DNA from 3 places in the Shewanella sp. Actino-trap-3 genome. Region 1 is predicted to be linked to each of the others. Evidence: predicted binding sites of a transcription regulator. Region 1 holds the regulator's gene; each other region holds the start of a gene.

Evidence for each region. Region 1 encodes NrdR, which represses ribonucleotide reductase genes. Its sites were predicted from a motif close to AAACACNANATNTNGTGTTT; they were not measured.
Region 2: a site for NrdR is predicted at 2,542-2,561, ahead of nrdA (class 1a ribonucleoside-diphosphate reductase subunit alpha). Genes of this name have one in related genera too.
Region 3: a site for NrdR is predicted at 2,357-2,376, ahead of nrdD (anaerobic ribonucleoside-triphosphate reductase). Genes of this name have one in related genera too.

Annotation. Positions count from the first base shown of each region.
Region 1 is NZ_PJCE01000001.1:2,005,350-2,010,188, forward strand. It holds gene ribBA (bifunctional 3,4-dihydroxy-2-butanone-4-phosphate synthase/GTP cyclohydrolase II) at 1-620, opposite strand, end outside; gene CXF80_RS08550 (riboflavin synthase) at 739-1,398, opposite strand; gene ribD (bifunctional diaminohydroxyphosphoribosylaminopyrimidine deaminase/5-amino-6-(5-phosphoribosylamino)uracil reductase RibD) at 1,462-2,607, opposite strand; gene nrdR (transcriptional regulator NrdR) at 2,670-3,119, opposite strand; gene glyA (serine hydroxymethyltransferase) at 3,229-4,482, opposite strand; gene ettA (energy-dependent translational throttle protein EttA) at 4,744-4,839, shown strand, end outside.
Region 2 is NZ_PJCE01000001.1:760,830-765,668, reverse strand. It holds gene gyrA (DNA gyrase subunit A) at 1-288, opposite strand, end outside; gene ubiG (bifunctional 2-polyprenyl-6-hydroxyphenol methylase/3-demethylubiquinol 3-O-methyltransferase UbiG) at 677-1,399, shown strand; gene CXF80_RS03290 (HAD family hydrolase) at 1,525-2,187, shown strand; gene nrdA (class 1a ribonucleoside-diphosphate reductase subunit alpha) at 2,766-4,839, shown strand, end outside.
Region 3 is NZ_PJCE01000001.1:1,522,342-1,527,180, reverse strand. It holds gene CXF80_RS06585 (DEAD/DEAH box helicase) at 1-785, opposite strand, end outside; gene rssA (patatin-like phospholipase RssA) at 971-1,909, shown strand; gene nrdD (anaerobic ribonucleoside-triphosphate reductase) at 2,422-4,539, shown strand; gene nrdG (anaerobic ribonucleoside-triphosphate reductase-activating protein) at 4,539-4,839, shown strand, end outside.

The sequences.
Region 1 (4,839 bases):
ACAACCGTGGTTTCGTTGGTGTTACGGTATTCAATTAGGTCTGCAATGGTACCGATTTTAATCCCATGCTTTTGACTGAATATTTCTAAATCAGGACAGCGCGCCATGGTGCCGTCTTCATTTAAAATTTCAACAATCACAGCTGAAGGTTCACAGCCAGCTAAGCGCGCTAAATCGCAACCGGCTTCAGTATGGCCAGCACGCGTTAATACCCCGCCTTCTTGTGCCATTAACGGAAAAATATGCCCAGGTTGTACTAAATCAGAGGCTTTGGCATCTTTGGCAACAGCGACTTGAACGGTCACGGCTCGGTCATGAGCTGAGATCCCGGTTGTGACCCCGGTCGCCGCTTCAATTGATACGGTAAAGTTAGTCGAGAACTGCGCATTGTTGTTGGTAACCATTAAAGGCAAGTTAAGCTGCTGACAACGCTCTTTGGTCATGGTTTGGCAAATTAATCCGCGACCATAGGTTGCCATGAAATTGATTGCAGCAGGCGTCACTTTATCAGCGGCCATGATCAAATCGCCTTCATTCTCTCTGTCTTCATCATCCATCAAGATAACCATCTTACCTTGACGAATATCTTCAATGATTTCTTCTATGTTATGTAGCGCCATTGTCAGACCTTTCTCTATTAAGTTTTTTGATTTTAAATAATTAAATCAATTTGTATTTGTTATTTTGAATAATGTCTTGTACATAATCATTGGGTATAAATATTTATGCCTGGAGCGATTAACGCAAAAAACCAGACTTAGCTAATAATTCCATTGTCACACCCGATGACGGCTGTGCATGGCTAGCATCAGGTTGCATTAAACGCTCTAAATAGCGGGCAATTAAATCCACTTCGATGTTCACGCTGTCACCAACTTTGAGATCCACCAGCGTGGTTTCACCCGCAGTATGAGGCACGATGGTTAATCTAAAACGAGTTCCATCAACTTCATTGACGGTCAAACTAACGCCATCAATGGTGACCGATCCTTTGTGAGCAATGTAGCGACTTAATTGAACCGGTACCGATAACCAAAACTCAAGTGCCTTGCCTCGGTAAGCACATTGCTCAATTTTTGCAATGCCATCAACGTGGCCACTGACCATGTGTCCGCCCAATCTCGTGGTCGCCGTAACGGCTTTTTCAAGATTAACCTTTTGGCCAACTTGATAACGACTAAAACCTGTTAATTCAACTGTTTCAGCCGATATATCCGCAACGTAGCTATCGCCTAAACGCTCAACAACGGTCAAGCACACACCATTTGTGGCAATGCTATCCCCTAGGTTTACATCGGTTAAATCCAACTTGCCGCTGGCAACGGTTAAGCGGATATCGTTACCTTTGCGATCAATTTTACGTAATGTACCAAGGGCTTCGATTATCCCAGTAAACATAATGACTCACTTTTTGCTTTTAAACTTTGCAGTTGTTCAGGTTTTTCTTAAACAACTGCCACATTAATAGGGTTGATTATATCTGAGGATATAACGCTTATCTTGTCCAACGTTGCGCTCATCAATTAATTGCAATGCAGGCGTTTGCTCCATGGCACTGTAATCGGGTAACTGCAACATATTACGTCCATGGCTGCCTAACAGTTTTGGCGCTTGATAAAGCACAATGTCATCGGCGAGGCCTTGAGCAACAAACGCCCCAGCTAAGGTCGCACCCGCTTCGACTAAAACAGAATTAGTATGCTGGCCTAAATACGTTAGCAAAGCTAACAATGGGATCCTGCCCGACGAGTCACATTCTAATTGTAAAAAAGAAACGTGTTGTGGAAAAGCAGCTTTAGCACTTTGGGAATATTGACAGCCAGAAACCAGTAAAATAGGACTTTGAATTGAAAATAACCTTTGTGTTGCCGTCAGTCTCGCTCTGCTGTCTAGCACAACCCTTAAAGGTTGGAAAATTTCATCTTTAGTATGGCAAGTGGTTAACTCACCTAACGCCTCATAGCGCACATTAAGGCTAGGGTCATCGATAAGGATTGTTTCAACGCCTGTGATTAATGCACAGTGGCTGGCACGGTATTTTTGCACATCGGCTCGAGCAGCACTGCCGGTAATCCACTTTGACACCCCATTAGACAGGGCTGTTTTACCGTCTAAACTGGCGGCTATTTTAACCGTGACCCAAGGAAGCCTAGTTTTCATGCGCTTCATAAAGCCTAGATTGAGATCATAAGCTTGTTGGCTGAGTAGTCCTACATCGACCTTAATTCCAGCCTCACGTAACATGGTGATACCGCGGCCTGACACTTCTGGGTTCGCATCGGTCACAGCAACAACGACTCGCGCAACCTTGGCGTTAATTAACCCTGAAGCGCAAGGTGGCGTACGACCATAATGACTGCAAGGTTCTAAGGTTACATAGGCGGTGGCGCCTTGAGCGCTATGACCATTATCAAGCACCATTTTCAGCGCATTGACTTCAGCGTGGCCTTCGCCAGCACGCTGATGGAAACCCTCACCGATAATCTTATTCTGATAGACAATGACACAACCAACACAGGGGTTGGGCCTAGTGGTATAACGGCCTTTCTCGGCAAGCGCTATAGCACGGCTCATCATTTGGGTGTCAAAAGTAGGCCCGTTGGACATGATAGATAATCTCTTATTGCTTAGATGCCATGATAACCGTTAAAAACGGTCATTACACAGCATTACTTTTGCAACTTAGCAATGGCCTCGCCAAATTGTGACACATCTTCAAACGCACGATAAACAGAGGCGAAACGAATGTAAGCCACCTTATCAAGGTTCATCAACTGTTCCATCATAAGATTACCAATCATTTCCGAATCCACTTCGCGCTCACCAGTCGCGCGCAGCATTGATTTAATTTTTGTCAACGCTTGATCAATGTCATCAATAGAAACCGGACGTTTTTCAACGGCACGCAACATGCCGCCGCGCAGTTTCTCTTCATCAAATGGTTGTCGGGTGCCATCGCGTTTTATCACTCTAGGCATGACTAATTCAGCGCCTTCAAAAGTGGTAAAACGTTCATGACATTCGGTACATTCCCGGCGACGACGGACTTGGTGACCATCAGCCACTAATCGAGAATCTATCACTTTGGTATCGGTCGCGCTACAAAAAGGGCAATGCATTAGGACTCCTGCAGAAAAAATGGCCGCTAGCAATTAGCGGCCATTAAAGTTTATCCTATTTGGTGAACAAGGTTAACCTAAACCTGTATCAACAGACATCCAAATACGATTAACCGTATACAGGGAATCGAGCACACAAGGTCAATACTTGACCTTTTACGCGCTCAATAACCGCTGTATTAGATGCATCATCAAGAATGTCACAAATCCAACCGGTCAATTCTTTCGCTTCAGCTTCTTTAAAGCCGCGACGAGTAATGGCTGGTGTACCAATACGAACACCAGAGGTCACAAACGGTGAACGAGGGTCGTTAGGCACTGAATTTTTGTTAACGGTAATGTTGGCACTGCCTAAGGCGGCGTCGGCTTCTTTACCGGTTAAATCGCGGCCAATTAAGTCAACCAACATTAAATGGTTTTCAGTACCGCCAGAAACGATTTTGTAACCGCGGGCTAAAAACACTTCAACCATGGCTTTGGCATTTTTAACAACTTGCTGTTGGTATACTTTAAATTCTGGCTCTAGTGCTTCTTTAAATGCGACCGCTTTACCTGCGATAACATGCATTAAAGGACCACCCTGACCACCAGGGAATACTGCTGAGTTTAGTTTTTTATATAAAACTTCATCATCGGCTGCAGAAATAATAATCCCGCCGCGTGGGCCGGCTAATGTTTTATGGGTTGTTGACGTTATCACATGTGCATAAGGCACTGGCGTTGGATAAACACCTGCGGCAATTAAGCCTGCCACGTGGGCCATATCAACAAACAAATAAGCACCAATTTTGTCGGCAATCTCGCGCATTCTAGCCCAGTCAACAATACCGGAAAAAGCCGAAAAACCGCCGATCATCATTTTAGGCTTATGTTCAATGGCTAAACGCTCCATTTCGTCATAATCAATTTTGCCAGACTCATCAATACCGTAGGGAATGATGTTGTAAAGCTTGCCAGAAAAATTAACCGGTGAACCGTGGGTCAAATGACCACCATGAGCAAGGTTCATCCCTAAAACGGTATCGCCTGGCTGCAATAACGCCATAAATACGGCACTGTTTGCTTGCGAACCTGAATGAGGCTGTACGTTAGCGTATGTTGCACCAAATAATTCTTTTGCGCGTTCAATCGCTAATGTTTCAATCACATCAACGTATTCGCACCCACCATAGTAACGCTTACCTGGATAACCTTCAGCATACTTGTTGGTTAACTGAGAACCTTGGGCTTCCATCACACGAGGACTGGTATAGTTTTCAGATGCAATCAATTCAATGTGTTCTTCTTGACGACAAGTTTCATCTTCAATGGCTTTAAATAATTCTGGATCATAATCCGCAATATTCATCGCTTTCTTCAACATGCTAGCTCCAACATCATTATCTGTATAGTAGGGTTGCGCGTTATTCTACCCTGCAACGATGATGATTCACAGTAGAAACAACATGAAATTCACTGTGTTCTGAATACAAAACTATTCATGTTTATGGCACCAAGTGGCCAGATCCTTCATTCTTTTTGACCTAAAAAGCGCTGTGGATTAAATCACACAATTGCCTGTTGAGTTCAGCTCATAATACAGTAGAATTATCATCATCTTTGTTGACAATTAGACAGTATAATTATGGCTCAATTTGTATACAGCATGCTTCGTGTGGGTAAAATTGTCCCACCTAAAAAGCAAATTTTGAAAGACATTTCATTAAGCTTCTTTCCTGGC
Region 2 (4,839 bases), 1.2 Mb from region 1:
GAACGGTTGCGCCATACGTACAATTGTATCGTATACAGCGGTATCACCATGGGGGTGATACTTACCAATTACGTCACCAACGACACGAGCGGATTTTTTATATGGTTTGTTCCAATCGTTTTTTAATTCGCTCATTGCGAACAATACCCGACGGTGAACGGGTTTTAAACCGTCACGGACGTCAGGTAATGCACGACCTACAATTACGCTCATTGCGTAATCAAGGTAAGAATTCTTAAGTTCGTCTTCGATGTTAATTGGCGAAATAGATGATGCCAGATCAGTCATAAACTGCGCGTTCCCCTAAAGTGAGCTGACAATAAAACTTAGATATTATTATCTAGCTTAAAAACGTGATTTGGCATTCTAACACAGATATTTAATGTCGCCAGAACTAAGACCTGCCAAATGCTCTATCACTATTAATAATTACAAAAAAGCTAACATTTTCAGATAATTTAGTTTATTCGTTGGCTAATATATGGCTAAATTTTAGCAAGAATAAAACGCCACTTGCTGATGCTTTAAGCACTTAAGCGCACAAAATGATAATCCACCGCACTTAAATGGATGTTTTATGAGCAAGCGTGACCGGAGAAAGCCATTGTTGACTACTATTCACCAAGGTTATCGCTATAATAGCGACCATACTTTCATTAAACACTTAGGTTAAGTTATGTCACATGCTGAACAATCGACACCCAATGTAGATCCGCTAGAGATCGCAAAATTTGAAGCCATGGCGCAAACATGGTGGGATCTCAATGGTGAGTTCAAGCCATTACACTTACTTAATCCACTGCGTTTAAACTACATTGACCAAACCGCTGACGGCATTTTCGATAAGAAAGTCTTAGATGTCGGTTGTGGTGGCGGCATTTTATCCGAAAGCATGGCGCGCCTAGGTGCCCACGTTGATGGTATTGATATGGGTACTGAGCCGCTTGAAGTGGCAAAACTGCACGCATTAGAGTCTGGCGTGTCAGTTAATTATCTTAAAACAACTGCCGAAGCACACAGCGATAGCCACCGCGAGTATTACGATGTGGTGACTTGCATGGAAATGCTCGAACATGTACCCGATCCACAATCGGTTATCCAAGCATGTTGTGACATGGTTAAACCCAATGGCTTTGTGTTTATCTCCACCATTAACCGCAATATGATGTCATACCTGCAGACCATTATCGGTGCTGAATATTTATTGAAAATGCTCCCGGTTGGCACCCACGACCACAGTAAGTTTATTCGTCCATCTGAACTAATGGCATTAGTCGATAATACCGACTTATTGTGCAAGGATGCATTAGGGATTACGTACAACCCGTTGTCAGGAGTGTTTAAGTACACTAACAGTGTTGATGTTAATTATATGATAGCCACCCAAAAAATTGATTAATCATCCTGGTGACTCTTTTCAACGTTTTAATGTATGTGAACCAGAGTAGCGTTACTTCCTGCCAATAACGCTATAAAGGTGCATACATGATTCTATTATTATTGACTCTTGTTAGGAGCTAGCCTTTGCATAAGCAAGATATAAAAGGGGTACTATTTGATTTAGACGGTACTTTAGCCGACACAGCCCCTGATTTAGTCCAAGCATTAAATCTCAGTTTGGACGAAGCCGGTTTTAATGTCCAAACGCTTGAAACGATGCGCCATGCGGCGTCACACGGCAGTTTATATTTAGTTAAAACGGCTATTCCGCACGCCGAGGAACGAGTACAAATTGCTATTCAGCAAGCACTACTTCGCTATTATGCCCAGATAAATGGCGATCACAGCCGCTTGTTCGACGACTTACCCGAACTCTTATCGCTGTTAGATTCACAAGCCATTCCTTACGGTGTGGTCACCAATAAGCCGGCTCGATTTGCCCGGCCATTAGTTGCAAAGCTGGGCTTAACCGATAAACTTAAAACCATGATCAGTGGTGATAGTACCCGTTATTCAAAACCTCATACCGCACCGATGTTTTTAGCCGCACAACAAATCGCCATTGCCCCTCAAAGTATTTTATACCTCGGAGATGCCGAACGAGATTTAGTTGCGGCCCACAATGCGAGTATGTTGGGTGGCGTTGCCTTGTGGGGATATTTGTCCGCTACTGACAAACCTGACACATGGCCTGCTGGCAGACAATTTGAACACGGTGCATCACTGAAACAATTTTTCACTGAATAAGGCGATTTTGTTGTATTTGAGTCACCGGTTAATTGGCACCATTTTGGGGTAAATAATCAATATTTTTGAATAAATGATTAGTATGCTGATCATCTCTGGTCACACGATCAAAATCAACCAAAGATCAACCTATAAACCAGCAATATTTTTTGATCGCTGTTTATTTTAGCGATCAAATCTTTCTTATTTGATGGTTTAAAAAATATCATTTATCAAAAACACTTTATAAATTTGGGCTCTAGGGTTAGTTGTCACTAACCCTACCGTTTATCCTCAAGTTATCCACAAGAAGTTAATTAAATTGTGGCTTGCAAAAATCCCCAAACCTCACTATCTTGTATCTAAGATTTTAAATAACACCATATCTTGTGTGTGACTGGCAATCAAAACACTACGCACCTGCATTACAAGGACGTAGTCGATAAGTGAATGTACTGGTATTTTACTACCATGTTGTGAGTACGTTCAGCTTGATTGTTTAACATGGAATTGTTTTGTAACTGATTCAGATCGAATCAAGTTACATGGTATCCAACAACAGATCACACGATTAGATATAGAACCAAGGCCTCTCTTCAATGAATAGCAATATGACAGTCACCAAGCGCAGCGGCGAACGTGAATCGATCGATTTAGATAAAATTCATCGCGTGATCACTTGGGCAGCCAATGGATTAAAAAACGTCTCAGTATCTGAAGTAGAACTTCGATCTCACCTGCAGTTTTTCGACGGCATTCCAACAGAAGCCATTCATGAAACGATTATAAAAGCCGCAGCTGATTTGATCTCTCCGGAGTCCCCAGATTACCAATTTTTGGCCGCGCGTTTAGCCGTATTCCATTTACGTAAAAAGGCTTTTGGTCAATTTGAGCCGCCTAAATTATATGACCATGTCACCAAGTTAGTCGAAATGGGTAAATATGATATGCATATCATGGCTGACTATAGCCGTGAAGAATTAGACATTCTTGATAGCTATATTGATCACTGGCGTGACATGAACTTCTCTTATGCCGCGGTAAAGCAACTTGAAGGTAAATACCTGGTTCAAAACCGTGTGACCCATGAGATGTATGAAAGCGCGCAGTTTTTATATATTTTAGTGGCCGCATGTTTGTTTGCGCGTTACCCAAAAGAAATCCGCTTGAAGTACATTAAAGATTTCTATGACGCGACGTCTTTGTTTAAGATTTCTCTGCCAACGCCAATCATGGCCGGTGTACGAACGCCTACTCGTCAGTTCAGCTCATGTGTATTGATTGAGTGTGATGACAGCTTGGATTCAATCAATGCTACGGCATCGTCAATCGTTAAATATGTCAGCCAACGTGCTGGTATTGGTATTAATGCCGGTCGTATTCGTGCATTAGGCAGCCCTATACGCGGCGGTGAAGCATTCCACACGGGTTGTTTACCATTTTATAAGTATTTCCAAACAGCGGTGAAGTCTTGTTCTCAAGGCGGCGTACGCGGTGGTGCAGCAACGCTGTTCTATCCGTTATGGCATCTCGAAGTTGAATCGCTATTAGTGCTGAAAAACAACCGGGGTGTTGACGACAACCGTGTACGTCATCTTGACTACGGCGTACAGTTAAACAAATTAATGTACCAACGCTTAATCAAAGGCGAAAACATTAGCTTGTTCAGCCCATCAGATGTGCCGGGTCTTTATGATGCCTTCTTTGAAGACCAAGTAGAATTTGAACGTTTATACTTGCAGTACGAACAAGACAGCAGTATCCGTAAAAAACAGATTAAAGCCGTTGAGCTGTTTTCATTGATGATGCAGGAACGAGCCTCTACAGGTCGTATCTATATTCAAAACGTCGATCACTGTAATACCCACAGCCCATTTGACTCTAAAGTGGCGCCGATTAAGCAATCTAATTTGTGTTTAGAAATTGCCTTACCGACTAAGCCGTTAACTAACATTGACGATCCAGACGGTGAAATCGCCTTATGTACCTTGTCAGCGCTTAACTTAGGCGCGATTACCGACTTATCTGAACTTGAGCCGTTAGCTGATTTAGCGGTACGTGCGTTAGATAACTTACTTGATTACCAAGATTACCCAATAAAAGCGGCTCAAACGAGCTCGATGAATCGCCGTACGCTTGGTATTGGTGTGATTAACTTTGCTAACTACTTAGCTAAAAACGGTAAAAAGTATTCCGACGGTTCAGCAAACAACCTGACCCATAAGACCTTTGAAGCTATCCAGTTCTATTTACTGAAAGCGTCAATGAACTTAGCTAAAGAAAAAGGTGCCTGTCCGTTATTTCACGAGACCACCTACTCGAAGGGTATTTTACCCATCGATACCTATAAACGTGATTTAGACAAGATTTGTGACGAACCATTACACATGGATTGGGAAGGTTTACGTAGCGACATAAAACAGTACGGTTTACGTAACTCAACCTTGTCAGCATTAATGCCGTCAGAAACCTCATCGCAAATTTCAAACGCGACCAATGGTATCGAACCACCACGTGGCTTAATCAGCGTGAAAGCCAGTAAAGATGGCCAGTTAAAGCAAGTCGTTCCAGACTTTGAGCTGCTTAAAGACAAGTACGAACTGCTGTGGAATATGCCAAACAACGATGGTTACATCCAACTTGTTGGTTTAATGCAGAAGTTTATTGACCAAG
Region 3 (4,839 bases), 480 kb from region 1:
ATACGGTCTGTATCTGAACGTGTTGCCGTAAAGACAATTACTTGCTTGTGTTGCTCTTGAGTTAAAATGTGCTGTAGCAAGGCTTGCTTATGGTCTAAATGATCCACCAAAATAATACGCTGCTCAATGTCTTTATGTTCTGTGTAAGACTCACCAATCGATACATGACTCGGTGTTTTGAGTAGCGTTGCGGCAATGTCATTAATGCTGTCATGATCTAACGTAGCTGAAAACATCAAGGTTTGGCGACGTTTATGATCGGCTGCATCATTAATCGCTTTTAACTGCGGAGCAAAACCTAAATCGAGCATACGGTCAGCCTCGTCAAGAACCAACAATTCTAGGCCATTTAAATACAAGTGACGCTGTTGTAAGTGGTCCGCAATACGTCCAGGCGTGGCGACAATAAAGTGAGGATCTCTCGATAAGGCTTTGGCTTGGTCATTAAAGTTCTCACCACCGAGTACGCTAATGGCCTTATATTGAGTATTGGCGACTAATAAGCGTAATTGGCCATAAACTTGCTGGGCTAATTCACGTGTCGGTAATAAGATGAGTACCCGAGGATCTTTTTTCGACAATGCTCTTGAAGAGATTACCCGTTGCATTGCTGGCAGTAAAAACGCTAAGGTTTTACCTGAGCCCGTTTTAGACGATGCCATTAAATCTTTACCTGATAAGGCAATGGGAAGTGCTTGCGCTTGAACATCGGTAGGCGTAGAAATGCCAAGGTGCTTTAAACTGTCAAGCAGGCGCTTGTCCAACGAAAAATCGGTAAATTGCAAAGGTAAATCCCCTAAAAAATGTAAGCCGGTGATTATAGCTGTTTCACCTTGCTATAGCCAACAAGAGTCGCTTTAGTTATGCTATTTTTTAGCTTTATATTATTGCCCTCGTTCGGCATCGCTATTGGTCGATTCTGCCGAACCTTTTCGTAAAGATTAATATGCTGAGCATGGAAGGAAAAAAGATGACAAAGCTCACCGTGGGATTAGCCCTAGGCAGTGGAGCCGCTAAAGGTTGGGCACATATTGGGGTATTGAATGGTTTAGCCAAGTTAGGTATTTACCCTGACAAAGTTGCGGGTTGTTCAGTGGGTGCATTAGTGGGCGCGGCCTATGCGAATAATCATTTGGGTGAACTTGAAACCTGGGTGAGTGGTTTTTCGAGTTGGGACGTACTCGGATTAATGGACTTAGGCTGGCGTAAAGGCGGCTTAATTAGCGGCGAGAAAGTATTTGATGTCTTAGCCAATCGCATTGGCGATATCAATATTGAACAGTTAAACCGTCCTTTTGCTGCAGTGGCTACCGATTTATATTCTGGACAAGAGATTTGGTTTAAAGAAGGTGACTTACGCCATGCGGTTCGCGCCTCATGTTCTATGCCCGGCTTTTTACCCCCGGTACAGCAAGGTCATCGCTGGGTTGTTGACGGCGCCGTGGTCAATCCGGTACCTGTGTCATTAGCCCGTTCGATGGGGGTTGATGTGGTTATTGCAGTGGATTTAAACGGTCATCGCCGTGATCAACTTCATAAGGCCCCAGAGCAAGTAAAAAGCCGAAAAGCGAGTAAGTCAGAGACGATTGATGAAAAGGCAGAGCTTGAATCAGGTTTTATGGATTTATGGGGCAAAGGCAAAGACTACATGAGTGTCTTAACTGACAAGCTTGCTATAGGCAGTTCAAAATCCCATCCAGGTATGTTGGCCGTTATGTCACAATCAATGGATATTTTAGAACAACGCCATAAACGCTCGCGTTTAATGGGCGAGCCACCAGATATTTGTATTGTGCCTTATGTTAATGACATTGGCACAATGGAATTTCATCGTGCAAAAGAAGCCATTAAAGCGGGTGAGCAGGCAGTAAAAGATATTCAACATTTAATTGAAGCGACTTTAAATTAACGCTTATGCGGTGTCGAATATGAGTCATGTGTTCATTACGGATGCACGAGTTCGATACCGCTCGAGTAATGTTTATGCAATAACGGTATTGTCCCATTTGGGTTGTTGTCATCATTATTTTCAATGCCGCTTTTATAAAGAGTCATTGGCAAGTCACTTAGTTTGTTGATACGACAACTAGAATGGTGTTCGATGACAGCGTAGCGCGCTTAAGCGTTATGTTAGCTTGTTGAGTACCGCGCTAGCGGTGTTTGAATATGGCAATATTGATTTACGAAAACACTCCATATTGTGAAACAATTTACCATCTCTCCCCTTGTATTTTTATCCGACGGATCAGTGAACATTCCTACAATATCCATTGCTGAAAGCAAGATGTTTTTCAATATTAAGTAGTGCTGAGAATTATGATCTGGATCAAAGTAATGCTCAGCGTTAATGTGTCTAATACACTCTATATTGTGTTTTTTGTAAATTAAAGTTCTATATATAGTGCTTGTAAGGATGGTCGTATGCTTGTAGTCGTGAAAAGAGATGGATGTCGAACCGCCTTTGATGGATGTCGGATCAAAGAGGCTGTAGTAGCAGCAATGGAGTCTGCAGGTCAAGCAGATCATCAATATGCGCAGCAGTTAGCGCAAACGGTTGAACAGCAAATGGCTGCGAAAACCGAAGTTGATATTCACGAACTACAACATGCAGTCGAAAACTTATTAATGTCTGGGCCGTATAAATCGGTGGCACGTCATTACATTGAATATCGCCATGATCGCGATACCCATCGTGAAACTCAAAGTAAATTAAATTGTGCTATTCGCGGCTTGGTTGAGCAATCAGACAGTGCCATTTTAAACGAAAACGCCAATAAAGATGCCAAAGTGATCCCCACTCAACGTGACTTACTTGCCGGGATTGTCGCCAAGCATTACGCCAAAACTCACTTATTACCTAAAGATGTTGTCGAAGCACATGAAAAGGGCGAAATCCACTATCACGACTTAGACTACGCACCATTTTTCCCGATGTTTAACTGCATGTTAATCGATTTAGCCGGCATGCTGACTCATGGCTTTAAAATGGGCAATGCTGAAATAGAACCGCCTAAATCGATTTCGACCGCAACGGCTGTGACGGCGCAAATTATTGCACAGGTGGCGAGCCATATTTATGGTGGCACAACGATTAACCGTATTGATGAAGTGTTAGCTGAGTTTGTACAAATTAGTTATCAAAAGCACCTTGCAGTGGCTAGAAAATGGCAAGTGGCCGACGTGGAAGATTATGCGATGACTCAAACCGAAAAAGAGTGTCATGACGCGTTTCAATCGCTTGAATATGAAGTCAACACCTTACATACCGCCAATGGCCAAACGCCCTTTGTTACCTTTGGCTTTGGATTGGGGATATCGTGGGAATCTCGTTTAATTCAGCAATCTATGTTAACTGTGCGCATGGCTGGCTTAGGTAAAAACCGTAAAACGGCAGTATTCCCTAAATTGGTGTTTGCGATTAAAGATGGCGTGAATCATAAAGCGGCTGACGTCAATTACGACATTAAAAAGATGGCATTAACCTGTTCAACTATGCGCATGTACCCTGATATTTTAAATTATGATCAAGTGGTGAAAGTCACTGGTTCATTTAAAACTCCGATGGGTTGTCGTTCATTTTTGGGCACTTATGAAGAAGATGGCCAATTGGTACATGAAGGGCGCAATAATTTAGGTGTAGTTAGCCTTAACTTACCGCGTATTGCGTTGGAAGCAGGTCAAGATGAACAGCGTTTTTATCAATTACTCGACCAGCGACTACTGATTGCACGCAAAGCGTTAGATACTCGCATTGCTCGGTTAACCGGGGTTAAAGCGCGAGTGGCACCAATTCTTTATATGGAAGGGGCGTGTGGCGTGCGCTTAAATGCCGATGATGATGTTAGCGAGATCTTTAAAAATGGTCGTGCGTCAATTTCGTTAGGCTTTATTGGCCTACACGAAACCATTAATGCCTTGTATGGCAATGCTGAACATGTGTTTGATAACGCTCAATTACGTGAGAAAGCTGTTGCGATCATTAATCATTTGAAGCAAGCCACTGAATCTTGGAAGCAAGAAACGGGTTATGGTTTTAGTTTGTACAGTACTCCGAGTGAAAATTTATGTAGCCGTTTTTGCCAGCTTGATACGACTCAGTTCGGTGTGGTGGCAGGGGTGACAGATAAAGGCTATTACACGAATAGTTTCCATTTAGATGTTGAAAAGCAAGTGAATCCATACGATAAGATTGATTTTGAACAACCTTATCCGGCTATCGCCAATGGTGGATTTATTTGCTACGGCGAATACCCTAACATGCAGCACAATATTGAAGCGCTCGAAAATGTTTGGGATTACAGCTACAGTCGGGTGCCATATTACGGCACCAACACTCCGATTGATGAGTGTTACGATTGTGGCTATATCGGTGAGTTCAATTGTACCAGCAAGGGCTTTGTTTGCCCCAAATGCGGTAATCACGAACCTAGTCGAGTGTCTGTGATTCGACGAGTTTGTGGCTATTTGGGCAGCCCAGATTCACGGCCGTTTAACTTTGGTAAGCAAGAAGAAGTGAAGCGCAGAGTGAAGCATTTATAATGTATTATAGTGCTTATCATAGTATTGATGTGATCAACGGCGAGGGCACTCGCTGCACGTTATTTGTCAGCGGTTGCGAGCATGCTTGTAAGGGATGCTATAACCAAAGCACTTGGCGTGTGGATGCTGGGCATGTATTTAGCCAAGCGTTAGAAGATCAGATTATTAATGATTTAACCGACAGTCGTATTTTCCGTCGCGGCTTATCGTTAAGCGGTGGTGATCCGCTGCATCCCGCTAACCTTGAAGCGATATTGAAATTGGTGATGCGGGTAAAGGATGAATGTCCCGAGAAAGATA